Regions from separate parts of the Lysinibacillus sp. FSL K6-3209 genome, predicted to be linked through region 1. Evidence: riboswitches for the same ligand, from Rfam matches in the RefSeq annotation. Region 1 holds a riboswitch; each other region holds the start of a gene.
What was found. Region 1 has a riboswitch for cobalamin ahead of MHH88_RS13130 (energy-coupling factor ABC transporter permease). Riboswitches for the same ligand answer to the same signal wherever they lie in the genome.
Positions count from the first base shown of each region.

Region 2: another riboswitch for cobalamin. It lies ahead of MHH88_RS02735 (ABC transporter substrate-binding protein); the one in region 1 lies ahead of MHH88_RS13130 (energy-coupling factor ABC transporter permease).
Region 3: another riboswitch for cobalamin. It lies ahead of MHH88_RS11510 (hypothetical protein); the one in region 1 lies ahead of MHH88_RS13130 (energy-coupling factor ABC transporter permease).

Region 1 is NZ_CP150264.1:2,709,139-2,720,320, reverse strand. It holds gene MHH88_RS13170 (DNA polymerase IV) at 1-377, shown strand, start outside; gene MHH88_RS13165 (GNAT family protein) at 417-965, opposite strand; gene MHH88_RS13160 (YkuS family protein) at 1,163-1,408, shown strand; gene MHH88_RS13155 (GNAT family N-acetyltransferase) at 1,587-2,027, shown strand; gene MHH88_RS13150 (S8 family peptidase) at 2,316-5,837, opposite strand; gene MHH88_RS13145 (ATP-binding cassette domain-containing protein) at 6,192-7,028, opposite strand; gene cbiQ (cobalt ECF transporter T component CbiQ) at 7,021-7,797, opposite strand; gene MHH88_RS13135 (energy-coupling factor ABC transporter substrate-binding protein) at 7,801-8,073, opposite strand; gene MHH88_RS13130 (energy-coupling factor ABC transporter permease) at 8,075-8,821, opposite strand; cobalamin riboswitch at 8,963-9,147, opposite strand; cobalamin riboswitch at 9,404-9,584, shown strand; gene MHH88_RS13125 ((2Fe-2S) ferredoxin domain-containing protein) at 9,720-10,091, shown strand; gene cobJ (precorrin-3B C(17)-methyltransferase) at 10,095-11,182, shown strand, end outside.
Region 2 is NZ_CP150264.1:544,497-555,678, reverse strand. It holds gene MHH88_RS02750 (cob(I)yrinic acid a,c-diamide adenosyltransferase) at 178-741, opposite strand; gene MHH88_RS02745 (adenosylcobinamide amidohydrolase) at 754-2,214, opposite strand; gene MHH88_RS02740 (iron ABC transporter permease) at 2,211-3,212, opposite strand; gene MHH88_RS02735 (ABC transporter substrate-binding protein) at 3,209-4,174, opposite strand; cobalamin riboswitch at 4,388-4,574, opposite strand; gene MHH88_RS02730 (acyl-CoA dehydrogenase family protein) at 4,738-6,405, opposite strand; gene MHH88_RS02725 (long-chain-fatty-acid--CoA ligase) at 6,408-7,910, opposite strand; gene MHH88_RS02720 (MerR family DNA-binding transcriptional regulator) at 7,903-8,292, opposite strand; gene argS (arginine--tRNA ligase) at 8,496-10,163, opposite strand; gene MHH88_RS02710 (DUF1934 domain-containing protein) at 10,163-10,591, opposite strand; gene MHH88_RS02705 (diguanylate cyclase) at 10,759-11,182, shown strand, end outside.
Region 3 is NZ_CP150264.1:2,403,045-2,414,226, reverse strand. It holds gene MHH88_RS11555 (hypothetical protein) at 72-995, shown strand; gene MHH88_RS11550 (thymidylate synthase) at 1,094-2,107, shown strand; gene MHH88_RS11545 (hypothetical protein) at 2,279-2,479, shown strand; gene MHH88_RS11540 (hypothetical protein) at 2,517-3,053, opposite strand; gene MHH88_RS11535 (hypothetical protein) at 3,235-3,441, shown strand; gene MHH88_RS11530 (Rrf2 family transcriptional regulator) at 3,552-3,962, shown strand; gene MHH88_RS11525 (NAD(P)-dependent oxidoreductase) at 4,037-4,666, shown strand; gene aspA (aspartate ammonia-lyase) at 4,819-6,237, shown strand; gene MHH88_RS11515 (methyl-accepting chemotaxis protein) at 6,421-7,665, shown strand; cobalamin riboswitch at 7,813-8,001, shown strand; gene MHH88_RS11510 (hypothetical protein) at 8,273-9,046, shown strand; gene MHH88_RS11505 (translation factor GTPase family protein) at 9,134-11,071, opposite strand.

The DNA of each region.
Region 1 (11,182 bases):
TCACGGTGAGTATTTTAATTCGTACAGCTAATTGGAAAACCTATACGCGCAGTAAATCGGTTAACAATGCAATTTATTTAAAAGAGGATATTATTGAACATGCATGGAGCCTTTTTCAAAAACATTGGAATGAGGAGCCTGTCCGATTATTAGGCGTAACCATTTCAAATGTCAGCAATATGAAAGAAATGACACAACAATTAACATTTTTTAATTTTGAAGAGCATGTCAAAGAGGAGCCGATTTTAAAGGTAGTAGATGAGATGGAAGAACGATTTGGCAAAGGCATCATTAAACGAGGAGCAGATATTGCTAAGCGATCATCTTTTCAATCACAGACAAGCTTTAGTAAAGATTTTTTAGATGATCTTAAATAAGGTGCTTACGTTTTGTGACGTAAGCACCTAGTTTGCCCTTTATTCTTTTGGGTTAATAATTCCGTAAAAAACAATATCTTCAAATGTATTATTTTTATAAATATGATCTTTTAAAGTACCTTCATATTGCATACCACACTTTTCCATAATCTTTCCAGAAGCGGGATTTGATTTAAAATAGCGAGCATAAACACGATGATAGTTTTTCTCTGTAAATACAAAATCAATCAGTGCTTTAGCGGCTTCAGTTGCATAGCCATTGCCCCAATGTTCTTCACCGATCCAATAGGCAATTTCACCATTTTTATATTGTGGATGATTGGAAACACCGATTGCCCCGTATAACTGTCCGCTTTGTTTGTCTGTTATAGCGAATTCATACATAGTCTCCTGATCATAATGCTTTTCATGATTTGCAATCCATGTCAGCGCACATTCTAATGAATAAGGATAAGGTAAATTTAATGTGCTTTTATAGATATTATAATTATTACAATAATTGCTGACTGCTTGTGCATCTGATTCCTGAAATAGACGAAGCAGTAAGCGCTCTGTTTCTATTGTTTTGGCCGTTTTACTATAGATCATGTTTATCCTCCCATCCTGTTAGTGATTAAAGGTTAAAACTTTTTTACAGTATATCACACGGAATTGGATTATATGTATATTGTTAGGTGATTTTGTAGCTATCTGAAGCCTGTGTTATTTGTACATAATAAAATATGAAATAAGTGAATAATTAGGTAACCTATATGGCACATTAACATATAGGAGGTGGAAGAAGAATGTCTAAAATTATTGGTGTTGAACAATCTTTATCAAATGTAGAAGACGCTTTAAAAGCAAAAGGATATGAAGTGATTCAGCTTCGTAATGAAGCAGATGCAAAAAAATGTGATGCTTGCGTAATTACAGGACAAGATAGAGATGTGATGGGCATTAGTGATCCTATTATGGCAGGTCCTATTATTGATGCAGCTGGGCTTTCCGCTGATGAAGTAATACAACGTGTAGATCAATATTTCCATTAAAGAAAGGGTGCTATTTTTGAAGTCCTTCGTGACATCAAAGGTGGCACCTTTTGAATGTCTCATAATGCTAGTGAAGTCCTATTGATAATATCTTTATCCTTTCATTTCCTTTATAATAAACACTAGCTACATACATTTTTAAGACCATCAAGGGTAGACATAAGGGGAGAAGAATGAAATGGAAATACTTCACGCAACAATGGATGAATTAGAAGATGTAACAGTGTTATTTGATGAGTATCGGCAGTTTTATGGACTAGAATCAGATATTAGCAGTGCCAAAGCATTTATCCAATTACGGATGGCTTTAAAAGAATCCATTATTTTTATTGCTGTGGAAAATGGGAAATCAATAGGGTTTGCACAACTGTACCCAACGTTTTCTTCCATCGCATTACAGCGTGCCTATATACTTAATGATATCTACGTCACAGATGAAGCGAGAGGCCAAGGGGTAGGCAAAGCATTGATGGAAAAAGTGTTTCAATATTGTGAGCAGCAATCAGCACGTTATGTGACACTACAAACGGCTGCGGACAATGTACATGCCCGAAAATTATATGAAAATCTGAATATGAAACAAGATCAATATTGTAACTATGTAAAGTATTTTGGTTAGTAAAAAGAGAAAAAGTGTTAGATTGATGGCCATCAATCTAACACTTTTTTGCTGCGCCGTTGTTGTCCGCTTAGGCGGTGCTTTCCGCTCAGCACAGTAAGCCGCAACCTTCGCTAACGCATAGAATGCTCGCGTCTTACGCTGTGTGTGTTCTTCGCAGGAGGCACTACCTTCGCTACCAACAACTTGTTTTTCTTTCTAATTTATTATTCATTTTCTATATTTTTATATTAGCAAAAATTTATTTAAAAAAACTCTTTTGCTTTAAGGGAACAGAAAAAATGAGCTTTAATTTATTTCAAGTGTATACGGTTGCGTACTAGCTCGACCATTTGCTTCACTAACTTCTATATAATATGTTCCTGGTTCTAACGCGACAATACCTAGTTCGGCATCATCTGCCCCGTAATAATCGATGGTTTTTACTGTGCGTCCTTTTGCATCAATAATACGAATAACACCATCCAATCCTTTTTCGGTTAGTAAGGTAAACGTTACATTTCGCTTACTATGATTGAAAAATTCAAAATAATCTTTATCGCCAAATGGTACACTAGCATTTAAATATTGGCTAGCTACCCATTTATCGTCTTTTCTCGTTAGTGAAGATGGCTTTGTAGGTATACCATTGACTAATTTAGAATCCGCATCCTCATCATCCTTTTTATGGTCAAAGAGCGTTAAATTATATGGCTGAGTCGAAACTAAACCGTTATCAATTGTATTAACAGCAATAAAATAACCATAATCTTTTTTTACTTTAAATGAGGTATTTAGCGCGGATGTCCCTGATATACCGAGCAGCCTTTCAAAAAAGCTTTCACCTTGACCAAATGGAATTTCTGTTTGCATTTCATTGCCGTCAATTTGCTTATTACCATTAGTATCTTCAATGATAGAGCCCATAAATTTCAAATCTATTTGTAGCTCTCTTGGTAATGACGTTCCTTGCTTATTAGTATAGGGCTCGGAATTGATGAGAAGACTTAATACTGTATCTTCGCCCTGATGTTTGTAGTAGTAATAATTTGTATCATCATAAAAAACGAGTTTATTTTGATAGTTGGTACCAGATTCAATTGAACGGGCATTTTCAGCTGTATTGATTCCTTTATTTTGGTCTTGGGGAATTGCTGCAATTTTATTTGCTTTAAAAATATATGGTTCGGTAGAACGATCTCCGAAATTTAAGACTTTAGCAACATAAGTTTTGCCCTTTTTCAATGCAATTGTCTTGGGATCATTTTCATTGATTGTTATGCCGTATAGTCGTGAAATAATCGCTGGATCATTCGTTAATGAAGAAATTAGTTGCAATTCTTTCGTTTCCTCATCATATTCTAAAATACTACCAGTTGGTCTTTGATTTTTGCCTTTTTGAAGTTGGAAACTATAGATGGCATCTTCTTGTGGTGTGAAAATAAAATAATCAATATCCTCATCTGTTTGGAAGTATGCTTTGTACTCTTTACCAATCGTATATGGAATTGCATGCTCCAAAATTACTTTTGAGTCTTCTTCTTCATCAGATAATTCTATACTTGAAAATAGTTTTTTGTTAAAGTTCTGTTGACGTTTTTTTGTTTTAGATGGAGCAGGTGAAGAAGGATTATTTTCCTCGGCTTCTTGTGTTGGTTCAATTAATGGAAGACCATCTTCATCTTCAGGTAAATAAACGACTTCACCAGTTAATGTGTAAGGTATAATGGATTCGTTAATTCTATCGTTTTCTTCATTGTCAATGCCGCCGCTTAAGAACTTTAAGAAAGAATCGAATGAAGAATCGTTATCACTATTATTTGTAACGCTTAAGACATATTCTTCATCAGGCTCGACATCGACAATAAGACTAACTCCTTCGCCTTTTGATTTGCTGCTTAATGCAGAGATTGGGAGGCGTTCATCATCCTCTTCATCGTCACCTTGTTCTGAAGGTTCATGTTCAAAATCTCTTTTCAGATAAAGTTCTAAAGATGCAGTTACACCAGGGATACCAGATAAATCAAATTTCAACGTCGTTGGCTTTGAAACAGTGAATGTGAAATAGTCTTGGTCGCTCTCATGATCTTTAGAAAGCAGTGTATAGTTTTTTCCTTGTGTATTGAATGGGAATTTTTGTATCTCCACTGCTTGATCGATCGTCGTTAAATTATCAATTGGTAATGTGTTTGTTGTTTGAGCTGTAAATGTAAAGTAAGACTTGCCCTTTAAGCTATAGCCTCCATTATGGTCTTTTACACCAATAAGAAGTGTTCCTTGTTGCTCTGCTTTATATAGATAGCCCTCTTGTTGGTTCACGCGCACATCATTTACTTTAATCGGTTCTACATCGCCACTATAACCAGTAGGGTAGAAGTATAAATCAAATGCATAATCGTAATTTTCGGCACCTTTTAAAGATAATTGAGCATATTCATTCGCATTTAAATCAACCTTGTACCATTTTTTCTCTTCTGGAAGCCTAAACTCACCTTTTTCTGTATTTAGAACATTCTTTTTCAGTACTTTGGCGTTATTCAACCGTTGTTCTTTTGTTTCGTTATAGCGTTTAGGTAGATTATTAATATCAAATTGTAGCGCTTTAACAGGATCAACGAGACCATGTCCATACGTAAGGTCGTAGCCTGGTTCTCCTAAATCTTTAGCAGTCAATTCAAGAATAGCTTCTATTTCATAAGGCTTTAAATTCGGGTATTTAGATTTTAATAGTGCCGCTACACCTGCAACAACAGGTGATGCCATTGATGTCCCACTAAATATAGCAAAAGAAGATCCTTTTTTTTCATCATAAACGGTACTATAAATATCCTCACCTGGTGCAACGATGTCTACTGAAGGACCATAATTTGAGAAACTAGCTAATTTATTTTGTTCATTTGTAGCACCAACGCTAATAACACCTTCAAAAGAAGCAGGGAAGGAGTATCGATCGGTTGATTCATTGCCTGCAGCGGCTACAATGGTAATACCATTGTCAAGCGCTTTTTTTACAGCTTCCTCTATTAAAGGAGACTCGCCATAGCCACCAAGACTCATATTAATCACGTCTGCTTTTTGTTCGATGGCATAAAGAATACCTTGTGCAATGGCAAAGTCACTAGCGTCTTCTTGTCCGTTAAAGACGTCTATTGGCAGAATTTTGGCATTAGGAGATATCCCGTGCCCACCAATTCCATTATCTTTTGTTGCGCCAACAATGCCCGCGACATGCGTTCCGTGTGGATCAGCAACAGGAGAGTCGGCAGGTTTTACCGCATTATATGGTGGCAGTACTTGCGCTTGCAAATCGGGATGTTTATAGTCTACACCCGAATCGATAACGGCTACTTTTACATCATGATTGCCAGCTAATGCTAGTGCTTTATCAATTTCCAGTAGCTGCAAATGATACATATCTTTTTTCTTTGGATCTACAATAGTGTTAAAGGAATGATACTTGTAGCTTGGGGATACACTTTTTACGCCTTTTTGCTTGGCGTAGTAGGAAACAGCCTCTGTTAACGATTGTCCCTTTTTAAGTTGGATTACATCATAACCTAATGAAGGAATGGAGCGAATTACTTTTGCACCTATTTTACTATGTACGTTCTTAGCAAGACCCGAATGTTTGACGATAATCGTATTATCACTAATCCATTCGTTTCCTCCTGTTTGTTTGTTGAACTGCTTCGCTCCTTGTTTGTTGTTGCTAGCGAGCATAGTTTTCACTGATTCTGGGTTCTGTGGTGCTTCAGCAAAGGCAGAAGCAGCAGGAACCAGTAAGGCAGAACATGCTACGACAGCGATTGATTTCATCACCCAGTTTTTCAATTGTTTTTACCTCCTTAAAAAAATTATAAACTACAATATTTATAACGGATGGTAAAGAGAAAGGTTTCATACCACAATAAAATTTTTTTACAAGTTTTTTTGTTATAACTAGTATATTGGTTTATAAATAATTGTTTTATATGGTTTTTCGCATAAGTTATTGCTTGTTTTTTTGTGGAGTGAAAGTCGGTGGGATGTTAATAGTCCTGTACGTAACGAACCAGTGTTTGACAACAACACTGTTCGTTACGTACAGGATATTAAAATAGAAGTGGGTAGGGATGACAAGAATTGTCCCTTGAGAAAGAGTGTTTAGTGAATTAGCCTCTATTACTAGTTATTCACGGAAAGATCTTAAAGCTGTTCAATAAGTTTGTGTAAATCCTTTTTGGAACGAGGCATTGCTATGTTGTCACCCAATAGTTTTTTCGTTTGTAAGGCAAGCGTCATTTCAAATACCCATGGTCGTTCAAGATGGGCTTTTTCAAGCAATTCCTCTTCGTAAAACATGTCGATTGGATCCCCATTATAAATGATTTTCCCTGCCTCCATCACGATTATTTGATCCGCCCATTCATAGGCTAAAGCGATATCATGTGTCGCTAATAAAAACGTACGTTGCCCATCTTCTAATTTAGCTAAGTACTGTAAAAATTGTGCTGCATAATAAGTATCTAGCCCAGCAGTCGGTTCGTCTAATAGTAAGACGGAAGGTTCCATTGCGAGCACACCAGCCATAGCAACACGTTTCTTTTGTCCAACGCTTAAAAAGTGAATGGGCTTATCAAGCAACGCTTCAACCTCTGTTTGCGCAACAGCCCACGCGATTTTTTCTTCAATTTTTTCGTTTGACCAGCCAAGATTTAATGGCCCGAAAGCTATGTCTTGCTTGACAGTACCAGAAAAAAGTTGATTGTCCGCATCTTGGAAGACGATGCCAACTTGTTGTCGTAATGTTGCTAATGCTTTTCTAGAATAGCTAAGCGTGTCGTTACAAAAAGAAATAGTGCCAGCTGTCGGTTTTAAAATACCATTTAAATGCTGAAATAACGTAGATTTACCTGCGCCATTGTGACCGAGCAGGGCAATTTTTTTTCCCTTTGGTATTTGCAAAGTAATATCTGTTAAGGCTGTAGTGCCGTCTGCATAAGCATAAGATAAATGTTGAAGATCAAAATAAAGCTCAGTCATGTGAAATACCTCCATAGATAATGAGGGATACGAAAATAATAACAATGCCTAACCAGTTTTTCTTGTTGTAGCTACTACTTTCTTGCCAATAGACAGCCTCACCACCGCGCGCCTGCATCGCATTATTTAGTTCGCGACTGCGTTGGAACATTTCGGCAAACAGTGCTGCAATAAGCATGGAAATCGACCGAAGCCATTGCAATGGTGACTGATAACCAAGACGAGCTTGTTGTGCAAGATGAATTTTTTGCATGCTATTTAAAAAGATAAAAATAAAACGGTATGTTAGCTCTATCAACTCTACAAATAAAGTTGGCAACCGCCATTGCCGTAAGACATAACAAATGGATTGTACGGAAGTCGTTAAAATTAAAAAATATAAACAACTAATACTGCCCAAAACGGTGAAAAATAGTTGCTGTGCTGTTATCAAGCTGTCATTTCCAATGAAAATTGTCCACTCGCTTAGCGAAAACGTCCATAGATGCGCCGGCAAAATACTAGCAGTAGGTGCAATCGAAATCAAAATAGATAGTAAACTGGAGAGCAAGAAAAAACTCGGTAAAAGCAGTAGTTTTGCATAATATTGTAAAGGAATTTTTGCGCCTAAAATGATAAAAGCACTCATTACAAGAAATGTAATGAGTGAAATTTGTTCATCTCTCATGATAAGCGACAATAGCAACAACCCAAGGGAGAACGTCATTTTTTCTAACGGATGAACGGACGCTAGTTTATTCATATAAGCATACTTATCAATGAGTAACATCGTTTAACCTTCTTTATGCTTACCGCGCATATAGCCCACGAAATAGCCAATAAAACCAGCGCCAATAGCGGCTTGTAAGACGAATAATAGACTTTCAATTTCACCACTTGGTGGCTCCCATAAGCTTTCAAACCATGGTTCGTAGTCTTTGTTTATTTCACCAATGGCTGCTTCAGCTTCACCGTCAGCACCGCCGAATTCAGCGCCTTTTTGGATGAATAGAGGGATGATTGCTAAAAGTATCACTATAGCTAGTAACAGTAAATTTTTCTTCATGTTAATGTGCCTCCTTTGCAGAGAAAACACGTAAAGCTTTTAATTCGCTTACATTGTATTTTTTTAAGAAATTCATCACAATGACAGTTAAAATCCCTTCACTAATTGCTAGTGGAATTTGTGTTAACGCGAAAATACTAGCGAATTTTGTGAATGAAGCCATAAAGCCTCCTACTTCTGAAGGGAAGGCAAGTGCAAGTTGAACGGACGTGACAATATATGTACCTAAGTCCCCAAGCATTGCTGCAAAAAAGACAGCGAGAGAAAAGGATAGACCGATTTTTTGAGCGCCTTTAAAAACAGCATACGCAATCATTGGTCCTACAATCGCCATGGAAAAAGCATTTGCGCCAAGAGTGGTAATGCCACCATGCGCTAAAAGTAACGATTGGAATAATAAGACGATTGTCCCAATCACACTCATTGCTAATGGGCCAAACAGGACTGTGCCAAGTCCAACACCAGTAGGGTGTGAGCAACTGCCCGTAACAGATGGAATTTTTAATGCAGATAAGACGAATGCAAATGCCCCTGATAGCCCTAAAATCATTTTCGTTTCAGGGTTTTCATCAATTGTTTTGCGAATTGAGCGTAACCCTAAAATAATAAATGGAATTGAAATAATCCACCAAAATATCGCCCATTCAATCGGTAAAAATCCTTCCATGATATGCATGGCAAATGCTTGTTTTGGTACTAGTAAAAATGCTAGTAGGAAGTAACTAAGTTTCCAAAAAGATAATTTCAAAATCTCTCCTCCTTAAATCAAAATTTTTGAATGTAGCGTGCGCAATAAAAAAGCACTTCTCCTAATTTAGGAAAAGTGCATAGCTGAAAAAGCAAATAGAATCATCATCTGCCAAGCCGCACACCTATCCTCGTAGGTTGAAACGATCACGTTTTTTTCGGCAGGTCTCCTGGCTTTAGTTCAACGTTTTATAGGTCTTCCCGTCCATTGGACAGTGACATTCTCTATAAAACTCCCTAGTACAGTGGCGGGACCGCGCCGGACTTGAACCGGCTTCCCTTTTAAGCGAAATGGCTACACTTCGCACCGAAAAAAGATGAAATTGTGAGATTTCACGACACAGTGTAACATGTTTTTCCATTCACAAGCTATCTTTTTTTATAAAAAAATTTTTTTTGTTATTTGACATTCTAGAAAATTCAGATAAATATAAGAGAATAGCTGTCGCTTTCAATGAATTACTTGTTGAAATTTTATTAAAAATCTAATAAATGAAAAAGAAATGTTGAAAAGTATTAAAAAAATAGGCTATGATAGAGACAGTTTTTCAATTCTTTTTAAAAACATACAGCTTTTTAATTTAATATAAATACATCTATAAGTGCTCGATATATTTCGAGATAATAGGGAAATCGGTGTAAATCCGATACAGCCCCCGCTACTGTAATAGCTGATGAAATCGCAATGCCACTGAAAACTTGGGAAGGCGCGAGAGTAAAAGGAAGCTTAAGTCAGGAAACCTGCTTATTGATGGCATGCAAACTTTTCGGAGGGAGAAGTGAAGCGAGAGCGGATACGTGTATATTCGTTTTTATTTTGGCTTCTACAAAACCTTGACTCTTCGATATAGAGTGAAGGTTTTTTCTTTTTCCTAAAAGTAAATGAGGGGAGAAAAGCAATGACAACTTGGAACTTAGAGGGAATGAAAACGCATCTTTTTATTTGTAATGGCAGTAGCTGCATGAAAAAAGAGGCAGAGGAAATTACCCTAGCAATACGAGATGAAATCGAAAAATTAGCACTTGATAAGGAAATACATACGACAAGAACGCGCTGTAATGGCAGATGCAAAGATGCCTGTGTTGTCATCGCTTATCCACAAGGAAATTGGTATCGTGTGCCATCGGTTGAACACGGAAGAACACTTGTACAAGATTTAAACCATGATTCTTTACATAGTGAACATGTTTTTACGCTGAAAGAAGGTACATTACAGCGTACACCACAAACAACAGCCATTAAAGGCATCGACAAGGTGAAAGAGGGGTAAAAAATGGCGCAAAAAGGAAAGATTTTTGTTGTGGGCTTTGGCCCTGGTGATTTTAACCATATTACGACTCGTGCTGTGGAGGCACTGCAACAAAGTGAATTTATCATTGGCTATAAAACGTATGTTGAGCTTATTCAAGATTTAGTTAGTGCAAAGTCGATTGTTAGTACGGGCATGACAGAAGAAGTTTCACGAGCGCAAGAAGCAGTACGTCAAGCGGAAGCTGGCAATATTGTATCCGTTATTTCAAGTGGAGATTCGGGTGTATATGGGATGGCGGGGCTTGTCTATGAAGTACTGATTGAGCTTGGTTGGACAGAAGCAACAGGTGTTGAAGTCGAAATCGTACCAGGTATTTCAGCTATCAATTCCTGTGCAAGTTTACTAGGTGCACCGATTATGCATGACTCTTGCACCATTAGTTTAAGTGACCATTTAACGCCATGGAATTTAATCGCCAAGCGTGTGGAAGCAGCGGCTATGGCAGATTTTGTCATCGCTTTATATAATCCGAAAAGTGGTCGCCGTACACGTCAAATTGTCGAAGCCCAGCGGATTTTACTTGAATATCGCTCGCCTGATACGCCTGTAGGTCTTGTCAAGAGTGCCTACCGAGAGCGTCAGGAAATTACGATGACGACTTTAGCGGAGATGCTTGAGCATGATATCGGCATGTTAACAACGGTTATTATCGGCAATTCTTCGACGTTTTTCTATGATAATAAAATGATTACACCGCGAGGCTATCAGCGTAAATATACGCTCGGGGAAGAAAAACAGCCTTTACGTCCTCATCAGCGTTTAAGAGAAGAAAATGAACCGTGGGCAATGAACCAAGAAACAGGTACTGCAAGCCATGATTTTGCGGCAGATCCAAATGCAGGACGGATGAAAAGTAATATTGCCATTACACCTGTATCAACACCGACAAAATCGTCTTTAGAAATGGCAGCAACAGCACTTGCAATGGTGCAGGGGACAACTGTAACAAAAGCCACACCAAAGCTAGTTCAACAAAAAATGGAGTCAATTTTTGAACTAGCTGTTAGCCCTGGGGTAGCAAATAAATTTTTTACACCACAGCAAATGAT
Region 2 (11,182 bases), 2.2 Mb from region 1:
TACTTTCGGAGTAGCTTTTTGCATTTAAATTTATCGTTTTATCTTCAATTACTTGAATTCATCGTCATAAATTCCGCTTAAAATATTTATTTTAAAAATGATTCTTTTTTCGCATCGTTAGGCTCAAATCTTTTGTTTATTTGCTGTTATGCGTTGCTGCCTTCTTCTCTACTTAAGTTATTTTTTAAAGACATTGCCACTACGAATATATTCAATATCAGGTAAGTTTAAACGTGCATTCACAACACGTGCTGCGGCAAATAAATAATCTGATAAACGATTTAAATATTTTTGTACAATAGTCGGTACATCTTCAATTTCTTTCATTAGTGTTACCATTTGGCGCTCTGCTCGGCGTGCAACTGTACGTGCAATGTGTAATGTTGCAGCGGCCGGCGCTCCACCAGGTAAGATAAATTTCTCTAATGGTGGCGCTTCGTCAGACAATGCATCAATACGCGCCTCTAGTACTTCAATCGGTGCTTCAGTTAACTTATAATGACGTTCCTTCATGACGTTCGCTAAATCACCGCCTGCATCAAAAAGCTCATGTTGAATCGTTTCTAAATCCACTAAAATATCTTTAAATAACGCGCGATCTAATTCACTAACAGCCTTGCCGATAAATGAGTTTAATTCATCAATTGCTCCGTATGTTTCCACACGTAGACTATCTTTGTCGACACGCCCACCAATTAAGCTTGTTTTCCCTGTATCGCCTGTCTTTGTGTAAAGTTTCATCCTGTTCCACTCCTATGCTTTATTTTTATAATTTTGAATTGCTTGCACCGTCGTCTCATAAACACCTTTACCAATAATCTTACCAACAGCCGTAATCGGTCCACCATAGCGCATTTCCTCACCCTTTTGCGTTGCCGCAATAAGCAAACTATCCGTCGCAGTACCGGTCGCAATCGTATCAGTTAGATGATCCCGAATATTTTCTGATTGTAAAGCCTTTGTTTTAGCTTCATTTGCAGTCATCAATGCTTGAAAAAATGCCTCTTCCGATAAACAGCCATTGATGACAACCCACGTATTGATAGTACCAATATATGGCGTATCCTGCCGTTCGTGTGTACGAGAGACATCTACAGCATTGCCCACACCTGCCGTTACTACGACAAACACACTCCCAAAGGCAGTGCTATATTCATTAAGTGCAAACAGTTGTGTAGGAACAGCCGTTAACATAACAACTGTGCTTGTCGGTGAAAAATGCTCCCTTTGTAAAAAGTCCGCCACTTCTTGTTTAACATCACTAATAACATAATCTCCTGGCACTGAACGATTTAATAGACAGTCATACCATCCTATACCAGGATTATGAACAGCCGAAGAAACGGTTTTTAAAGGAATAGTTGATTTTAGTTGAATATAATCTGGCGTTACTCGAAAGTCTTCTTTTACGATGTCAGCTCGTTGCTGATATTCATTGGTTGATGGCATAATTGTAATTTGCGGTTTCGGTATTTCAGGGTGGGCATAGGTTGTTACCCGTGCCTGATATACATCCTCAATTTGTGAAGCTATTAACACCTTATGTGGTACACCTAAAGCACGCACAGAGCCGCTCTCCATTAACAATAATTCATCACAATAAAGAGAGGCTAAGTTCATGTCATGTAGCACCATAATAACGGTTAAACCGCACTCGATTGCTTCCTTACGCACCATATCCAAAAGTTGACGTTGATGAGCAATATCTAAGTGATTGGTCGGCTCATCTAGCAATAATACTTCTGCTGTTTGCGCCAAAGCTTGCGCAACAAAAACCCGTTGTTGCTCGCCGCCAGATAGAAACTCCATCGATGTATGCTCATAGCGTGCTACCCCTGTTTGGTCCATAGCATATTGAACAGCTCGTTCATCTTGCTCTGACCAATTGGAAAAAAAGCCAGTTTGATGCGGATAACGACCGAGCGATACAGCTTCCCGCACGGTATTTGAAAATGCATTGGCATGTAATTGTGGTAAGACGGCCATCTTTTTCGCCAGCGCGCGCGGGCTATAGTGTTTAATATTTTTGCCATCTAAAAAAACCGTTCCTGCTGTTGCAGGCAATAGGCCGCTAATGACTTTCAATAATGTCGATTTGCCACTACCATTCGGTCCTAAAATGCCAAGGATTTTCCCCTTTTCAACGGTAAAGCTAACATCTTTGACGATAGGTACGTCCTCATAGCCACCCGATAGGTGTTCAACGATAATCATACACGTACCCCCTTGCTTCTACGTTGCTTATAGAAAATATAAGAAAAGACAGGCGCACCAATAAATGCAGTAATAACGCCTATTGGTAATTCCCGTGGGATAATGATCGTCCGCGCCACTAAATCACAAATAATTAACAATGTTGCGCCATTGATAAATGATAACGGCAATAGATGACGGTGATCCGAACCCCAAATCATACGTGTCATATGTGGCACAACTAAACCGACAAAACCGATTGTGCCAGAAACAGCAACAGCCGCACCAGTCAGCATAGAGCCCCCTACTAAAATTAAATATTTACTACGCTTTACATTGACACCTAAATGCTTCGCACGTTCTTCTCCGTATAATAGAACATTGAGCTCTCGTCTTTGCGTCCACAGAATAGCAGAGCCTATGACAACAAATGGTGTAATCATCTGCACATACGGCCAGCCCCGCATCGAAACTGAACCAAGCAACCATCCTATTACTTGGCGGAGCTCTTCACCTGATAATGCAATCATTAAGGAAATAAGAGATCCTAAAAAAGAACTAAAAATAACCCCTGTTAAAATAAGTGTTTCCATTTTCAGTGCACGGTCGACTATTCTGGCAAAGCTCATGACAGCTACCATTGTTAGTACCGCACCCACCATACTAAGCGTTGGTAATGCATACAGTCCGACAACAGGTATCGAGATACCAAAAAATAGTGTCACCACAGCACCTACTGACGCTCCCGAAGATACACCTAGCGTATATGGATCTGCCAATGGATTCTTTAACAACCCTTGGAAAGCTGCCCCTGCAATCGCCAACGATGCGCCAACAAGTCCTGCCAGCAATACGCGTGGCAACCTAATTTTCCATAAAATATTAGCGGCTGTTTCATCTGCCGCCCTATTCCAAAATACTTCAAATGGAATATGAACCGAGCCTATTGATACGCCACACCAGATGCTAACAAGAAGTAACGTTATGGCTGTAATATAGGCTAAAAATGCTCTATTCACTCGAAAGCCTCTGGATAGACGGCTTTCGCTAACTCTTCAAGCCCATCTGCTAAACGCGGACCTTGACGACTTGTTAAATTTTCATCTACTTGTACAATTGCTTTATTTTTTACAGCTGTAATAGTATCAAAGCCTGCACGTTGTGGAATTTTCGTTAAAATATCTGGCACATAATCGTATGTGACAACGATGACATCTGGATTTTTTGTAATAATTTGCTCCGCATCAATTTTGAACCAACCAGTTGTATCAGCTGCAATATTTTCAGCATGAATCATATTTAGCATTTCCTGCATAAATGTATCCTTACCAGGTGTGTAGATTTCAGGCTCATCTGACGTTTCGACAAAGACTTTCTTTGGTTCCACATCTTGCAAATTCGCTTGGATTTCTTCCACTTTGACTTTCATATTAGCAATAATTTTTTGTGCCTCCGGTAACTTACCAGTTGCGCGTCCTAATTGCTCAATCGTCGTATAAGTTTCATTAAAATCGCTTGCATTCGCCACTACAAATACCTTTACACCCGCTGCTTCAAGCTGATCCATCGCTCCATCTAACGAAGCCATTCCTGATTCATGAGCAAACACAATATCTGGCTGTAAGGCGATAATTTGTTCAATATTGAATTCCATACTGCCGACTTTTTCTTTTTTAGCTGCCTCCGGTGGATAATCATCATAATCATTGACGCCGACAATTTCATCATCTAGGCCAAGCCCAAATAATATTTCTGTATTACTCGGAATAAGAGAAACAATTTTTTCAGGCGGTGCTTCTAGCACGATATCTTTGCCAGTAGCATCTTTTATTGTCACTGGAAATGTTGCTTCTTCTTGTTTGGTTACTTGTTGCTCCTGCTGTTCTGATGTAGATTGCTCGTTTTTCGGTTGTGCTCCACATGCTGCAAGTAAACCCATTGCCAAAAATGCTGATAATCCTATCTTCCAATACTTTTTCATTGAGAATCCTCCTTAGATTGTATGTGCATTTTTTAGCTCTGTTAACTTGATTGATCGATAGTATGTTGATTGTCATTATTAAATATGGGGATTGCTCACCTTTTATTTTCAATGGTTATCGATAGTCGCCTTACAAAACATAAAAAAAGCCCTCGTCCATTTAACGAGAGGCGGGCTTGCACAAAAAACCACCATCCTATCCTCGTAGGCTGAAATGTAATGTTCTATAAAGGCAGGTCTCCTGGCTCGTGCTCCAAATGCTTTTTCATGCCTTCCCAAAATAACTTTCAGTGGCATCCATTGAAAAAACTCACACTTACAGTGGCGGGACCGCATCGGAATTACACCGATTTCCCTTTTCACTTTACTTAAGTAAAGAACCTTTATAATATTCAGTTGATTTTATTATACATGAAAATAGAAATAGGGAACGATAAAAAAAGTGACACCATTCTGGGCGCTTCAAAAATTGTGTGCGTGCCTGACACCCTAAAGACGGTAGATAAACTCACAAAAATTTGAGTTTATCTACCGTCTGATAACTTATTAAAAGGCTTATTCCCCTACATAATATCTGAAAAATACTGGACCGTTTTCATGGGTGCACCAATTTCACGCAATGCCCATGTATTTTCTAAATATATATCTGCTAGCTTTTCGTATTTGCCGCCAAATTTAGCTGCCCATTCGACTGCTACTACACTTTCATAGAGATGAGCCATTTTTTCGGCTACTCCCTTTGCTTCGTATGATTTAGTCGCTTCATCCAGACGACTAAATGTTTGTAATGTACCTTCTAATTTCACTAGCTGCTCTTCCACAATTTGTACTAATGAGCCATTTGCTAATTTAGTCAACCGCTCGTGCATTACTCGTACAAATAATTCATGGGCAAAATATTTATCGACTAAGCGAATAAGCTCTAATGCTAAAATATTCGCTGTACCTTCCCACACCGTAAGTACTTGCGCATCTCTTAGCAAACGAGGCGTAACAAAATCTTCAATAAAGCCATTTCCCCCATGTAATTCAATCGCTTCGCTTGCATAATGTACCGCTTGTTCAGCCGTTTCTTTCTTCATAATGGCGATATTCAAGCGATTAAGAACCATATCCTGCTCATCGCCCTGACCACTTGTTACCTTGTCATACAATTGAATAAGGTCAAAAACAGTAGCCACTTCTACATGGACCTTCGCCGCATATTTCCCTAATGTATCTTGAATCATAGGATATTGTATTAAAGGTTGCCCGAATGCATTCCGATTAGTCACATAATGCTTCGCCTCTAAAAATCCGCGACGCATAATACCGATAGAAGCCACTGCATTGCAAATTCTAGATAAATTAAGCGCCTCTAGCATATAATAGATTCCTTTGTTCGGTTCTCCAACGACATATGCTAAAGAACCATCAAACTCCACCTCACCTGATGGCACTGCTCTCACACCGAGCTTATCTTTTAAACGACGAATGCGAAGGTTGTTTATCTTACCATTGTCTAGACGCCAAGGGACCGCAAATAATGTTAAACCTTTCGAGCCTGTAGATGCGCCCTCAATGCGTGCTAAAACCATTGCCACACCACACATTCCTACATTCGATGCAAAATATTTTTCTCCGTACATAAGATAATGCTGTCCATCTTGTCTAGCCTTTACAATATTTGCACCAACATCCGAACCACCTTGCCGCTCTGTTAAAAATGTTGCTCCCTCATATAACTCTGTATCCCCTGTTGCACAAACATGTGGTAAAAATCGTTGCTTCAGCTCATCACTTGCATAATGATCCAGCAAATAAGCTGTTGCCATCGTTAACGTGACGGGGCAATAGAAGCCCGGCTCCGCATGAGATAGTAAATAGCCTTGCGCAAAGCTATAGACATAATTCCCCTTCCTCCCTAACTGTGGAATGTTCTTATGCACATAGCCTACAATCCCCGTGTTGTATGTTTCTTCAACGGTTTTTTTGTAGCCTTCATTGACCCAAACTTGCGAAACTTCCTCACCATATGCATTATAGCGTTGCAATCGAGGTTCGCCCTCTCGATCTGTATGCTTCGCCCTTACGTCAATAGCACCTGCACAAAGCCCACCAAAATCCGTTAATTCTCGCTTAGCATAGACGAGTAACTCTTTATCTAGCATCATGTCTAATAGTTTATGGAGCGTCTCATCCTCTGTGAAAAAATTAGTGGTCTGTCTTGCATCCTTTTGTAGCACTTTCATAGTTATCTCACCCCTTGTTCCTTCAATGATTGTTTAAGAATTTTTCCGGAAGCATTTCGCGGAAGCGCTTCCACGCGTTCAAATAGACGTGGAATTTTATATTTTGCTAGATGCTCCTCTAAATACGCTTTAAGTGTGTTCTCATCAATCTCTATTTTTGTAGCATACACAGCCTTTACCGTTTCGCCCCACTGCGGATGGGGAACTCCGATAACAGCCACCTCAAATATGCCGTCATAGCTTAAAAGCAAATCTTCAATCTCTTTCGGATATATATTGACACCGCCCGAAATAATCACATCTTTTTTTCGATCAACAATCCAAACAAAGCCGTCTTCATCTTTCCGCGCTAAATCTCCCGTTTTCAACCAACTATCTACAAACGCTGCCTTTGTAGCGATTTCATCTTTGTAATAGCCCATCATGTTGCCTTCACCAAATAACACAATCTCCCCGACCTCATTCACACCAACTTCTTCGCCACTATCGTTAATAATGCGTAGCTCCGTACCGAGTGGGGCACGTTGACCAATACTCCCTGCCTTCGTTCCATGCTCTTGCCCGAACATTAAAGAACCACTTGGCCCAGCCTCTGTTAAACCATAAACACATGTTAGATTTTCTGTTCGAAAAGCTTTTTGTATATGACGAATTTCATTTTTTGATAATGGGGCCCCTCCATAAACCCACCATTTCATTGAAGATAAATCTGCCGTTTGCAGTCTCTTTGTTTGAGCAGTTAATAAGTAAGCGACTGGTGCCCCGAAAAAATGCGTCGTCTTTTCTTGTTCTACCATGTCTAGTAATAAATCTGGTGTAAAGGTTGGCGTTAATACATTTGTGGAGCCAACAAGGACGCCTGCCATTAAAAATAAATGTAATGGGGCTGAATGCGTTAACGGCATCATAAGAAGAATACGACTTGCAGGCTTTACTTCCATTTCAACGGCAATCATCTGTGCTACTGTCAATATATTGCGATAGCTAAATAGCACGCCCTTTGGTTTTCCTGTTGTGCCTGAAGTATATAAAATCGTTGAGGCATCCTCTTCATTTAGCTGGCAATCCATTGTTTGTGTACTTGCATATTGTATTAACGTCTCATAATGAAGCCACCCTGCCTCCATATGACCCGTCTTAATCTTTAAAGGCACAACGTGGATATGCTCGACGGCAGCAAATATAGCTTCATGCACTAAAATGGCTTTAGCCTCAGCATGCTGTGCAACATACTCAACCTCCTGCAATGTAAATTTGGCATTTACAGGAACGACAATAGCGCCTATACGCTGAATCGCAAAATAACTAACAACAAACTCTACAACATTAGGCATAAAAATAATTACTTTATCATTTTGGCGAACACCATGTTCCATCAAAGCATGACCGAGTCGCGTCACTTGCTCATCTAATTCGCGGTAATTCACGCTTTTCCCATGACAAACAACAGCTTCTTTCATAGGGTACTTTCGGGCATTTCGCGCTAACAAATTTGAACTATTCATCGTGCATCTCTCCCTTTAAAGTCAATAATTTTTCGCTAAACATGCCATGTAATTGCTGTAATTCATTTTTCATTTGTGTAAGCTCAGCTATTTTACTCTCAATTTCTTGTATTTTTTGATTTCCGTATGCCACAGTCCGTTCCAATTGTTGAATCCCTGAACGATCAAAATCAAAGAGCAATACCATCTCCTTGATTTCTTCCAATGAGAAACCATAACGCTTTCCTCTAAAAATAAGCTTGAGCTTCGCCATTTCCTTTTTGGAAAAGGTTCGTTGATTCGTAGAAGATCGATGTGGACTTAGTAGCCCCAGCTCCTCGTAATAACGAATCGTACGTGTAGAAACATTAAATTGCTTCGCTACTTCCTGAATCGTTTTCAAAGCCAACTCCCCCTTCACAATTTTTCATCAGTATATCATTAACGTTAACGTCAACTTCAACAGAAAATTAGAAATAAACAGAAAAATAAGCACACAAAAGACAGAAAAACGGTGCCAGTCACTCAAACAATTCTCAAACAATTTTGTTCGTAAAAACAGAAAAACCCCGACACGCAATTGTGTCGAGGTGATAATCATTTACATTACATTTTTTCTGGTGCAGATACGCCAATTAGACGTAGTGCGTTGGCAATCGTTGTACGAACAGCTGTAATCAGTGCTAAACGCGCTTCTGTTAGCTCTTTATTCGATGCATCTAACACTTTTTCAGCGTTATAGAAGCTATGGAATGCAGCTGCTGTTTCTTGAATATAGTTAGCGATACGGTGTGGTGTACGGTGTTTTGCAGCATCCGCCACTACTTTCGGGAAATCACCAATTTTTTTCAATAAATCAATCTCTTTTTCAGCAGTTAACAGGCTTAAATTTGCTGTTGAAGTAGCGAAGCCTTGTTCTGTCGCTGAACGTAAAATAGAAGAAATACGCGCATGTGCATATTGTGCATAGTACACTGGGTTTTCATTTGATTGTGAAACCGCTAAGTCAAGGTCAAAGTCCATATGTGAATCACCAGCTGTTTTCACAAAGAAGTAACGCACAGCATCTAGACCAACCTCTTCCACCAGCTCACGCATCGTTACAGCATTCCCTGTACGTTTGGACATTTTGAATTTCTCGCCGTTTTTGTATAACTGCACCATTTGGATAATTTCCACTTCTAGTGTGTCACGGTCATAGCCAAGTGCTTGAATAGCCGCTTTCATACGTGGAATATAACCGTGGTGGTCTGCTCCCCAAATGTTAATTAGTTTATCGAAACCACGAACAATTTTATCCTCATGGTAAGCAATATCTGGTGTCAGATATGTGAAAGAGCCATCGTTTTTAATTAGGACACGGTCTTTATCGTCACCGAATGTTGTTGAACGGAACCAAGTCGCACCGTCCTCTTCAAATACATGACCATTCGCTTTTAATTTATCTAATGCTACTTCGATTTTGCCGTTGTCATATAATGATGTTTCAGAATACCACACATCAAAATTCACGCGGAAGTTCGCTAAGTCCGTTTTTAATTTATCTAATTCTAAAGCAAGACCATGTTGACGGAAAAATGCAAAACGTTCTTCATCCGGTTTTGATAAAATCGAATCGCCATGCTCGCTCGCTAATTTACCTGCAATGTCGATAATATCTTGACCATGATAGCCATCTTCAGGCATATCAGCAGTAAGGCCTAATGCTTGCTTATAGCGCGCTTCCAGTGAATAAGCCAAGTTATTAATTTGATTACCAGCATCGTTAATATAGTACTCACGAGATACAGCATAACCAGCCATATCTAAAACATTACACAATGAATCCCCTACAGATGCTCCACGTGCATGACCTAAGTGTAGGTCGCCAGTTGGATTTGCTGAAACAAATTCAACTTGCACTTTTTCACCAGCTCCTGCGTTTGAACGACCATAATCAGCACCTTGTTCAAGGATAGCTGTTACAACACCTGTTAAGAAATCTTTACGAACCGTTATATTCATAAAACCAGGACCTGCGATGTCGATTTTTTCGATATCAGTTCCTGCTGTTTCAAGGTTTTCTAAAATTGCCTCTGCAATTGCACGCGGTGGCTTTTTCGCTAATTTCGTTAATTGCATGGCAATATTTGTTGCATAATCACCGTTTGCTTTGTCTTTTGGTGTTTCAAGGTGAATCGTTAACTCTGTGCCAGCTTCGACTAAGCCTGCTTTGTCAACAGCCTGCGCAATTGCCGTTTTAATGGCTTGTTGTACTTGTTCTACTGCGTTCATCATTGTACCTCCGTAAATGTAATGTCTAATGTATAATTGCCAACGTTTTGTCCACCCATTAATAAATCGTATTGCACATGAAACTCTCCGCGCATTTCATGTCTAGTAAATAGCATGTTTTTTGTTTGTGTTACGAGTGGCATCGAACCTAATTCACTTTCATAATGGCCAATTTGTTGTTCAAAAATATTGAGTGGTAAGCGCATTTTTACTGCTCCAGCGCGCATAATAAGTGCCCGTTCCGTGTCTAACTTCATCGTCGTGCGGATCGTTTTGTCATCCTGCATCTCTTCATATTTTAAATATAGGGAATCAGCTTTATTGATTAGCTGCCCATCCAACCACATTTCCAAGGTTTCGGACTCCCCATCAATCGGACGAATCGTCGAAATGAGCTTAATGTTCACCTGCGATTTTTCTTCGTTCACCTTCATGGACGCTCCCTTTTAATCTTTTTACTATAACCTTTTTATTATAGGATAAATGTCCGCTTTTTTTCAAGATACAAGTGCGTATTGTTTTCAAGCATTGGCACAGAAAGTGAAAAGATTTACTATTATCTATATATGTTCGAGAAAGGAACTACTATTAATAGATGTTACTTCATATTTATGTCAGCTTTTGTATTACCTTTACTTTAATTATTTTAACGTATTGGCCATTTACTCATCCGACTCGAAGAAAATCATTTATCAAAGATTTTAAACCAATTTTAGTCGGCATTATTTTTGGTATGACAGGCCTTGTATTAAGTGCTATATCGTTACGTTTTTTACAAGGGACGCTTATAAACATTCATATTGTACCGCTACTTTACAGCGGACTGATTGGTGGTCCATGGTCAATTATTATAAGCGGTGCAATCATGGGTGTAGGAAGTCTCTATATCATTCCTACACAATCTTTATTGTCCATATCAAGTTTATCAAACATTAATTTAATCGTTCTTTCGATTATTCTTGCCCTTGTCGCTTGTAAAAAGCCTATTACACTTCACACTTTAACAACTTATTTTTTTA
Region 3 (11,182 bases), 310 kb from region 1:
CGAAATAGCATTTTCGGTATAAGCTGTGATAATGTGAATCTAGCCTAAGTGACGGAAAGGGGGAGCACTTTGTGAAATGGAGTGTGCTGTCACTCATCCTAATTTTCCAAGTCGCCATATTGGCGTATCCCAAAACGACATTTGCTCAAACTTTAAATAAAGATGCAATAGAAGTGGATATTTGTATCATTGGAAGTGACAATCATTTTGTCTATAAGATTCCGAAACAGTTACATAATGATACACCTTATTATGAAATGCAAAATGATATCGAATCTTCCTTAGCTAGCCATTGGAAAGTGCAAGGTGGTCATGTTGAAACGAATCATTCGAATGTAGCGTATACATTTTTTATCGAGGATTTATTTCAAGAAAAACAAGATGGGCATTTGAAGATATCTATTCCATATCGCACTTTAGTAGGGATGTTTCGTGAAGATGAAGCGATTCAATTACGTATTATGGCTAGTAAATTAATGAATTGGCAAGTAAACGCAAAAGAGTGGGCAACACTTGGATTTGTTCAGCCACTGACTTTTTTGAGTGAAAGTGAATATGTCTACAATGGGGCTGTTAACGAATTGTTGCAACAACGAGTTGCCCATTTTGATGGTGCAATCGCTAAGCGTCAAATGTTGTTACGCAGTGTCATGTATTTTAGCTTTATTATTGTTCAAATTTTTGCATGCTTGATTTTATCGAGACGTTTAAAAAAACGAATCATCCAACACCCTGAAGAAATGCATCAATTTAGAAAACTAAATTATATGTACCAAATCATTCCTTTATTTATTGTTATTGTGCAAATTATATATTTAGTGATGTCGGGACTGCTAACAGCATTTGGCCTTTACTTTAGTCCTGGCATTGATTTGTTGTTTATTATTGGGCCAATTCTTTTTACAATTATATTGTTGCCGATGTTTTTTGTTCCGACAGAAAATGAAATCGCAAAAGAATTACAACATAATAAAATGGGTTCACACTTAGAATAGTATCGCTGTTTGTCATTGATACAAAAATTGCGATGTAGCTGTTGGAAAGTAGTTTGTTTTTGTAATTCGACGTTCACTCCTCAATATTAGATGGTATAATGGTCAACAGCATATTTGAAGGAGCTGGTGACAAATTGACGCATCCAGAGACTGCGTATTTAAATTTACTACAACATATTTTAGAAAATGGAATTAAAAAAGAGGACCGTACGGGGACAGGTACGTATAGCATCTTTGGCCATCAAATGCGTTTTGACTTAAGTCAAGGCTTTCCGCTTTTAACAACTAAACGCGTACCATTTAAACTTGTAGCTAGCGAGCTTCTTTGGTTTATTAAAGGAGATACAAATATTCGCTACTTATTACAACATAATAACCATATATGGGATGAGTGGGCGTTTAAAAAATGGATTGAATCCGATGAATATAATGGACCTGATATGACAGATTTTGGTCGTCGATGCTTAACGGACGAAGCGTTTAATGTTGTTTACCAAGCTGAGCTGGCATCATTTTGCGACCGTATTTTAACGGATGATGATTTTGCAAGAAAGTACGGCGATCTTGGGAATGTCTACGGCAAGCAATGGCGCAATTGGACAACGTCAAACGGGGAAAGTCTTGATCAATTACAAGATGTTATTCACCAAATTAAGCATAATCCAGACTCACGTCGTATTATTGTCAATGCATGGAACCCTGAAGATGTTATTAATGCAGGTGCAAAAGGAAGCAAAGCGGCTTTACCACCTTGCCATGTTATGTTTCAATTTTATGTGGCAGAGGGCAAATTAAGCTGCCAATTAATGCAACGTAGTCTAGATACATTGCTCGGCTGTCCTTTCAATATTGCCTCTTACGCATTATTAACACATTTAATTGCCCATGAATGTGGGCTTGAAGTCGGCGAATTTATTCATAGTATTGGCGATGCACACATTTATGCAAATCATGTGGAGCAAGTGAAAGAACAGCTTTCACGTGAGCCACGGGAACTACCAACCTTGAAAATAAATCCGAATAAAACGTCGATTTTTGATATAGAACTTGAGGATTTATCCATCGAGGGCTATAATCCACATCCAGCAATTAAAGCACCGATTGCGGTTTAGTCAAAAGCAGCAGCCATTTTGGTTGCTGCTTTTTTGATGGCTTGGACTAGGTCCAAATAATCTATTTTGATAAATAGGCAAGTTGGTGGATGTTTCGATAGGTGCCTTCTATTATAGTATTTATGGTATTATAAGGTATTTTTTCTAATAAAAGCTTTAGGGGTGGCTGGGTTGAGAGAAAGAATAGTGCTGCAAAGTACAACAAAAGCAAAGTTTTTTCGATTACGTGAAAATATACAAGGGGAGTCCTCGTCCCGAAAAGATCAGCAGCCTCAACAGGATAGTCCAGCTATTACCACTACATTAACACAAGAACAATTAGTAAAAATGATGCAAATTATTGAGGAAATCCGTCTGAATGGTACTAAATAAAAATGTAAGCGCCTTCGAAAGATGAATACAACGCTAATTACCTTAACTCTTGTCCAGTTTTATCATAAAAAGTGAAAATTGCAGGAAACGTATCTTCTGCATCAGGAGGTAATTTAAATGTTTTCATAAATGGTGCAGAAGTATCAACTTCGATTTCTTTTTCAAAATTCATCAAGTTTGTCAATTGTATTTTGGCCACATTGCTATCTAATTCGTGTACATACAATGTGCCATAGTTGCCTTTATTGGTTTTATATTGTCGATAGGTTACTGGAGGATCTGTTGCTAAATAAATAAATTTTAGTTTGCCATTCCATCCTTTATTAAAGCGTGCATGACCATACTGACTATCGTTTATTTTCAACTGGACTAACCACATATTTGTTTCTTCTATTCGTTCAAAATGCATGATTTGAATGCTACTGTCGATAAATTCTTCTAAAAAATTTTTCACTGTCGTTTCGGATGATTTTAGATGATAGTAATTATAATAAGCATTTCCGTAAATGAAAAGTCCTAATAATAGTAATGGTGAAAAAGAGCATATTACAATTAATATTAATTTGATTTTCATGCTAAATATCCTCCCGTCTATAAAAGTTTTCACATTTAGTCTTTATACAATTATATCAATTTTTTTCTTTTACTCGTCTATCGATTATATTTTGATGATGATTTTTAACTTGTGGAGTAAGAAATCATCACTATAAATTCAAGCACCTTCTAAGCTATAATGGCGAAGGAGGTGTTTTTAGATGAACGTAATTTTTATAGAAACAATGACAGGGACAGAGCTTTTACAGATGGTATCACATGATGTGGCTGGCATACTAGCTGCGGCTCAAGGCGAGAGTGTAACGTTCCCCGTTGGTCATTATAAATATGAATTTCATAATCTAGATTTTTATGAAGAAAATGGTCAAATCCAACAAGAGCTCGTTATTTATATGACAAAAATTTAAATTCGATAGCGGGTGTATTTTTCTGAATAATGAACAGGTTAAGATATGAGCATATGACTTGCGATTATCTCGACCTGTAACTATAATAGTTACAACAGGTGGTGATTCGTATGGTCAATAGTCGATTTTCAGTCGCTATCCATATACTTTCGCTCATTGCTACAACATCTGATAAAAGTCAGCTTACATCTGATTATATTGCAGGTAGTGTCAATACGAATCCCGTAGTCGTACGACGGATGATTGGGAAATTGAAAAAAGCAGGCTTGTTAACTTCTCAGTCAGGACTTGCCGGTTATGGACTTGTTATTGAACCAAAGGATTTGTCATTGTTGAGCATTTACCGTGCGATTGATGGTCCAGAGCAACTATTTGCAATACATGATGAACCGAATCCTGCATGTGCTGTCGGCCGAAAAATACAGCATACGTTGGAAACCGTTTATCTAGATGTTTGGCATGCAATGGAAAAACAGTTACAAGCACAAACATTGCAAGATGTGCTAGATCAACTTCGTTAAACGTAACGAGGTCGGTCTTACTGTATTCAACCTGTAACTAAAATGGTTACAACAAATTATAGGAGGATTTTATAATGAAAATAGGCGTTATTGGAGCAACAGGAAAAGCAGGGCAAAAAATAGTGGAGGAAGCATTACAACGTGGTCATAACGTTACAGCCATTGTTCGTTCAGCTTCTAAAGTAAAAGAGAACATTACAGTGATGGAGAAAGATGTATTGGATTTAACACAAGAAGATGTAAAGGGTTTTGATGTTGTTGTGAATGCGTTTGGTGCACCGCTTGGACAAGAAGCATTACATGTTGCTGTAGGTCGTCATTTAATTGCTATCTTTAACGGCATTGCCACAAAACTATTCGTAGTGGGTGGAGCAGGCAGCCTTTTTGTAGACCCAGAAAAAACGATTCGTGTTATGGAGACACCCGATTTTCCGGAAATGTTTTTGGCAACTGCAAAAAATCAAGGTGAAAACCTGCAAGACTTACAAGCATCAAGTATTTCGTGGACATTTTTAAGTCCTTCTGCCCTATTTGATCCAGAAGGGCCACGTTCAGGTAGCTATACAACTGGAATAGATCATTTGTTAGTGAATGCTAAAGGTGAAAGCTATGTCAGCTATAGTGATTATGCGATTGCAGTATTAGATGAAATAGAAAATCCACACTTTTTAAATAGACGTTTTACCGTTTCCTCAACTAAATAATCCTACTGCCGAGCGTAAGAAATATGCTCGGTTTCTCATTGTTTATCGTCGTTTACGAAAAAAACTTTCATTTTACTGATAAATGACTGTTTACAAGACGGCATTTATTAGCTACTATCAGTGTGAGTATTAGTTCAAAGGAGACGACAATAATGTCCACACAACGTATAGAAAAAGATTTTTTAGGTGAAAGAGTATTACCAGCAGATGCTTATTACGGGATTCAAACGCTTCGTGCAACAGAAAACTTCCCAATTACAGGCTATAAAATTCACCCAGCCCTAATTAAAGCAATGGGTATTGTAAAAAAAGCAGCAGCATTAGGTAATATGGAAGTACACCTATTATCAAAAGAAATTGGAGAGGCTATTGTCGAGGCTGCACAAGAAGTCATCGATGGTAAATGGGATGCTGAATTTCTAGTAGACCCAATCCAAGGTGGTGCAGGCACTTCTATTAATATGAATGCGAATGAAGTTATTGCGAACCGTGCTCTTGAAATTTTGGGTAAAGCAAAAGGGGACTATCAGACGGTTAGTCCGAACAGTCATGTTAATATGTCACAATCAACAAACGATGCCTTCCCTACAGCGATTCATATTGCTGTATTAAATTTAATCGATGAGCTTCTGGTGACGATGGAAAATATGCAAGCCGTATTCCATCAAAAAGCAGAGCAATTTGCACATGTTATTAAAATGGGACGTACGCACTTACAAGATGCTGTACCAATTCGCTTAGGACAAGAGTTTGAAGCTTATTGTCGTGTAATTAACCGTGATATTGTTCGTATCCGTCAAACACGTCCAAACTTATATGATGTGAATATGGGGGCAACAGCGGTCGGTACTGGGCTAAACGCTTTCCCAGACTATATTAAATCTGTAGACCAACATCTAGCTGAAATTTCTGGCTTACCATTAAAAGGTGCTACACATTTAGTCGACGCTACGCAAAATACCGACGCTTATACGGAAGTGTCAGGGGCATTAAAAATTTGTATGATTAATATGTCTAAAATTGCGAATGACCTTCGTTTAATGGCATCTGGTCCTCGTGCAGGTTTAGGAGAAATTATTTTACCCGCACGTCAACCTGGTTCATCTATTATGCCTGGTAAAGTAAATCCAGTAATGCCAGAAGTGCTAAACCAAGTTGCATTCCAAGTAATTGGGAATGACCATACCATTTCTTTAGCATCTGAAGCGGGTCAATTAGAATTAAACGTAATGGAACCAGTGCTGGTTTTCAACTTAATTCAATCAATTAGCATAATGAATAACGTTTTCCGTGCATTTACAGAAAACTGTTTAAAAGATATCGAAGCAAATGAAGAACGTATGAAGGAATATGTAGAGAAAAGTGTGGGTGTTTTAACAGCAGTCAATCCACATATCGGTTATGAAGTAGCTGCTCGTCTTGCACGTGAAGCCATTCTTACAGGTCGTTCAATTCGTGAACTTTGTATTGAAGCAGGTGTCTTAACGAAAGAGCAATTGGATTTAATTTTAGATCCATATGAAATGACACATCCAGGTATCGCTGGTTCTAGTATGATGAAATTAAAATAATTTTTAAAAAGCACTTTGTTTTATGCAAAGTGCTTTTTCTGTAGACAAAGGGCATCGTTATTCCCTTTGTCTTTTTTTAGTATACCAATATACATATAAAAGATGGGCGTATTTCTATCAATCTTAGGATAAATAAACTATAATAATGGTATTATAGTAATATTATAGTTAGGGGATTTTGGAATGACTTTACGAAAAAAAAGTATTTTTGGTTTTTCATTATTAAATTTAATAATGATTGTAGTGTTAATAATAGATCTTGCTAATTTAACAGCATTAGCATGGCTATCTACAATATTAACGATTATTGGTATCTCCATTACTTTATCCTATATCTTCTATGTTAAATATAAAGTGATTCAACCTATTAACCAATTATCTAATGCTGCGAAAGCAATTGCAGTAGGTAACTTTGACTCTGATGTCATTACTGTACAAGACAATAGTGAGATTTCAGAATTAGCAAATGCTTTTCTAGAGATGAAAGAGCAATTGCGTACGATGACACTAACAATTGCCAACAGTTCGACAGATTTATCTGCCAGTATCGAAGAATTGTCAGCCAGTACAAATGAAATTACAATGGCTGTTGAAGAAGTTGACCATCAAATGGAAAAAACGTCAAATGGCCTTAAACAAGCCGCACAATCGGCAAACAATAGTGCTGTTGCGATGCAGGAAACAGTGGACGGCATTGAGCGTATTTCGGTTGCCACACAGGATGTTTTCAACCACGCGAAAGAAGCGAATGATATCGCAGGAAATGGTGCAGAAATTTTGCATGTTGCGAAAAACCAGATGGAGTTTATTTCATCTTCAACAGATAAAACAAGTACCTTAATACAACAATTATCAAGTAAAATGACGGATATTAAAAAAATGACAGAAATGATTACAACGATTACAGATCAAACGAATTTACTTGCTCTAAATGCTGCGATTGAAGCGGCACGGGCTGGAGAACATGGGAAAGGTTTTGCAGTCGTTGCAGAAGAAGTTCGTCAATTAGCAGAGCAATCCAAGCACTCTGCCATTCAAATTGTGGATCTTGTAGTAGGTATTGAAAGTGATACGAAACAAGTTGCTGTGGCTGTGGAAGAAGACTTAAAAAATGTTCAACAGGGGGTCTATGTCATTGATGAAGCAACAAAATCTTTTGGCAACATTTCGCAGCACGTTAGCCAAATGACTGATCAACTCGAAGGCATTTCAACAACTGTAAATTACTTGTCAAATCGTGCAAATGAGGTAGCTAATCTCGTGTCAACAATTGCAGGGGGGATGGATCAATTGTCCAGCTATACAGAAGCTGTGCTACAGTCAATGGATGAACAAACGGCTTCCATGCAAGCAGTCAATCAAGTTTCGCAGGAATTAACGATACAGGCTGATGATTTACAAAAGATTACAAATCAATTTCATGTATAAATAAAAATGCATCGTTCTTTAGGTGACAGTTCGTGCATTGATAGCAATGCACATACTTTTATGCTGCTGTTTGACTTTAAAATACCACTACTTTACAATATAAAGTAATAGTTTAATAGGAATTTTCTAGCAAATTCCTTCACAACTGAATAGCGTGTAGTAAGAGGTGTAAATTGCGTGCAATTTACTTAAAAGGGAAGTCGGTGCAAATCCGACGCTGTCCCGCAACTGTGAATGTGAGCGTCTTTTCAAATTATGACCACTGTCAAACGACGGGAAGGTGAAAAGAAGCGATGACCATAAGTCAGGAGACCTGCCTGTTACGAGTACACACCATAAACCTACGAGGAATAGGAGGTGGCATGTTGACAAAACAGAATAATCTGTTCGTCACAGTACGTCAAACGACCAACACCAAAGGATGTAAAGGGATACGGCATCAAGCCAGATCGCTTCCATTGGTGCACTGTTTGATGTTATCGGATGAATGATATTTTTGAAGTACGATGGCCATAATCACGGATTTCCTCTACATTTGCAGGAAATCCGTTTTTTTTATGTAATCGATACCTTCGTTTTGAAAATATGTACGAGAAGAGGTGCAAGTATGACAAAAATTCAGGTATGTTCAACACGAGAAAAGAAAAATGTTGATATGAAGATTTGTAAGCAACCGCGCACGGAAGTTGCCAAGCAACGAAAAACGAGAATGGTTATTGAAGCACTAGTAGATCAGTTTTTAGCCACAGGGCTTATTCCGCACGATCGATTATTTGATTGCATTTTTTATAATAAAGACATTATTTGGATTCGAAATGATGACTATGAAGGATACTTATTTGCGAAAGCAAGTGTGGCTGATGAATTGAAAACAAAAAAGAATGGTTTTATGATGTATATGCCAACCAATCCAATCGTTTACGAAGTAAATGAGGAAGCCTATCATTTAATTACACGCATCGATTCAATTCGAGCTAAACCCAATTTGGATCGCCTGAATGTAGAATCGAAGCCTATTTTAAGTGCTGCAAGGGTCAATGATTTACTATGTTCGATGGTAATGCGTTTTTATCAGACGTATATGGAAGATTTATCGTTAGTAGCTCAAGAAAATCAAGACTATAGTAAAATACAACATTTACTAGACTATGTAGAGCGTGAATATGCTCAGTTTTTACAAAGTGTAAAAGAATTAAATGATTATCATTTAAATTGGCATCCACGTGGCAACGGTCATCAATTGTTACTCCAACGTATTGAGCAATTACAGATTTTAAAAAGTAAGCCTGGTTCGGTTCTTGTGGATTTCTCAAATCATCATGGGTATGTGATTGTGGAGTCAGCGAATTCTTTGAATAGGAAAACGAAAAAAGCGTTGTAGATTATATAAAATGTATTGGTACGCATGTTATGCAGTATTCGATTTTCTGTCAGAAAGGCATCGAAAAACATTCGATGCCTATTTATTTTATAGACAATGCATGGCTGCTTTTGCCTCATTCCATGGGACTGAATAGCCTTTTCCTTTCGCACAAAAAATGCTCGACGACGTATAGTCAGGATCAGCCTGTTTATTATAATTGATTTGTGCGATTATTGCCTCGCTATTATGACATCTATCATAGCCATCGAATTGTAAAGATAAAGAGCCTTTGCCATTCGTGTAAGCAGCGAAAGTAGTACTATAGTGCATAAATGTAGCAACAGGTACACGTCCTGTTAAAATGACTTGCTCCTCTGACAATATCGGAGAATCAAAAGTACCATCTGCTTGTTGGATATCGTTCATCATTCGCCCAATAAAATCATTGGATGCTTTCATTTTGAAGCGGTAATAGGGCTCAAGTAAGATATTCTCCGCTTGTTCTAGCCCTTGTCTTAATGCACGGAAAGTAGCTTCCCGAAAATCTCCTCCTTCGGTATGCTTGATATGCGCTCGTCCTGTCAACAGTGTAAAACGAATATCGGTAACAGGAGAGCCAGTTAATAGACCGTGATGCTCGCGTTCAAACAAATGTTTTTCGATAAGGCGTTGGTGACCTACTGATAAATCATCAGCATGACAGGCGTTAACAAACGTATTCCCAGTTCCGCGGCTGTTCGGCTCCATGAATAAGTGTACCTCGGCATAATGTTTGAGCGGTTCGAAATGTCCGTAACCAGTTACAGTCGTTGCAATCGTCTCCATATACAAAATTTGAGGCTTATCAAAGGTAATATCAAGTGAAAAGCGATTTTTTAAAACTTCAGCAAGTACTTCAAGTTGTATGACACCCATAATATGTACATGAATTTCTTGGAATTTTTCCTGCCAAACGACTCGTAACGACGGTTCCTCGGCTTCGAGTAAGCGAAAAATCTGTAAAATTTCCTTTATATGCTGTTGCCCTTCATACAGTACTTTTGCTTGTAATGTAGGCACAAGTTCATAAGGTTTAGGGATTATTGTACTTCCTAAAATGTCCCCAATCTTCGCTAGGCTAAGCCCTTTCACTGCAAAAATGTCTCCTGCTTGCACAGCTTGGGTTGTAAGAAAACGGCGCCCATTATACAACCTGATTTCTGTTATTTTTTCCGTAACATCGCCAAATGAAAAGTCATCGCGAGTATGCAATGTTCCTTGTAAAGCTTTTATAAAAGTTAAGCGTTGTGTGCCATCATGGCGAATTTTAAACACTTCTCCTTGAAAGGGTGCTTGAAGGTCGAAGTGTGTCTGTGTCAGGAGGGGTAGCTGTGATACAAATTCCTTGATTCCAATATCTTTTAAAGCAGCACCAACAAAGCAGGGAAATGCTCGCTCTTCTTTAATCATCTTTTGTAACTGTAACAGGCACGTTGAGGCATCGAGTGTATCTGTTAAAAAGGCCTCGAGAAGGTGATCATCGCGCTCGGCTAGCCACTCAGCAATATAGCTTTGTATAAAATCTTTACGTAATGGGGCATCGATTAACAGGATGTTGTCAGAACAATCCTTTTGTAGTTGGTTTATAACCGCATTGATATCCGCCCCTTCACGGTCTATTTTATTAATAAAGAAAAAGGTTGGTATATGGTATTGACGGAGCAACTGCCAAACTGTTTCTGTATGACCTTGTAAACCCTCTACAGCACTGACAATAATGATGGCGTAATCCATTACACGTATGGCACGTTCCATCTCAGGTGAAAAGTCTACATGTCCAGGTGTGTCAATCAGCGTATATGTATCATTTTCTATTTGCATCCGTCCTTGTTCCGCAAAAATGGTAATTCCTCGGGCTTGTTCAATTGCATGATTATCTAAAAATGTATCTTGATGATCGACTCTTCCACGAGATTGGATACTATTTGTGTGAAATAATAATTGCTCACAAAAAGTTGTTTTTCCTGCATCGACATGTGCGAGTACACCAATCGTTTTATACATAAAAAATCCTCATTTCTAATGTAGTCTCTATTCATTGTACCAGAATGATCGCTCAAACATTTCGTGACAAATAGTTCGCTTTCATGTTTAAATAGTGATAGTTTATTAACA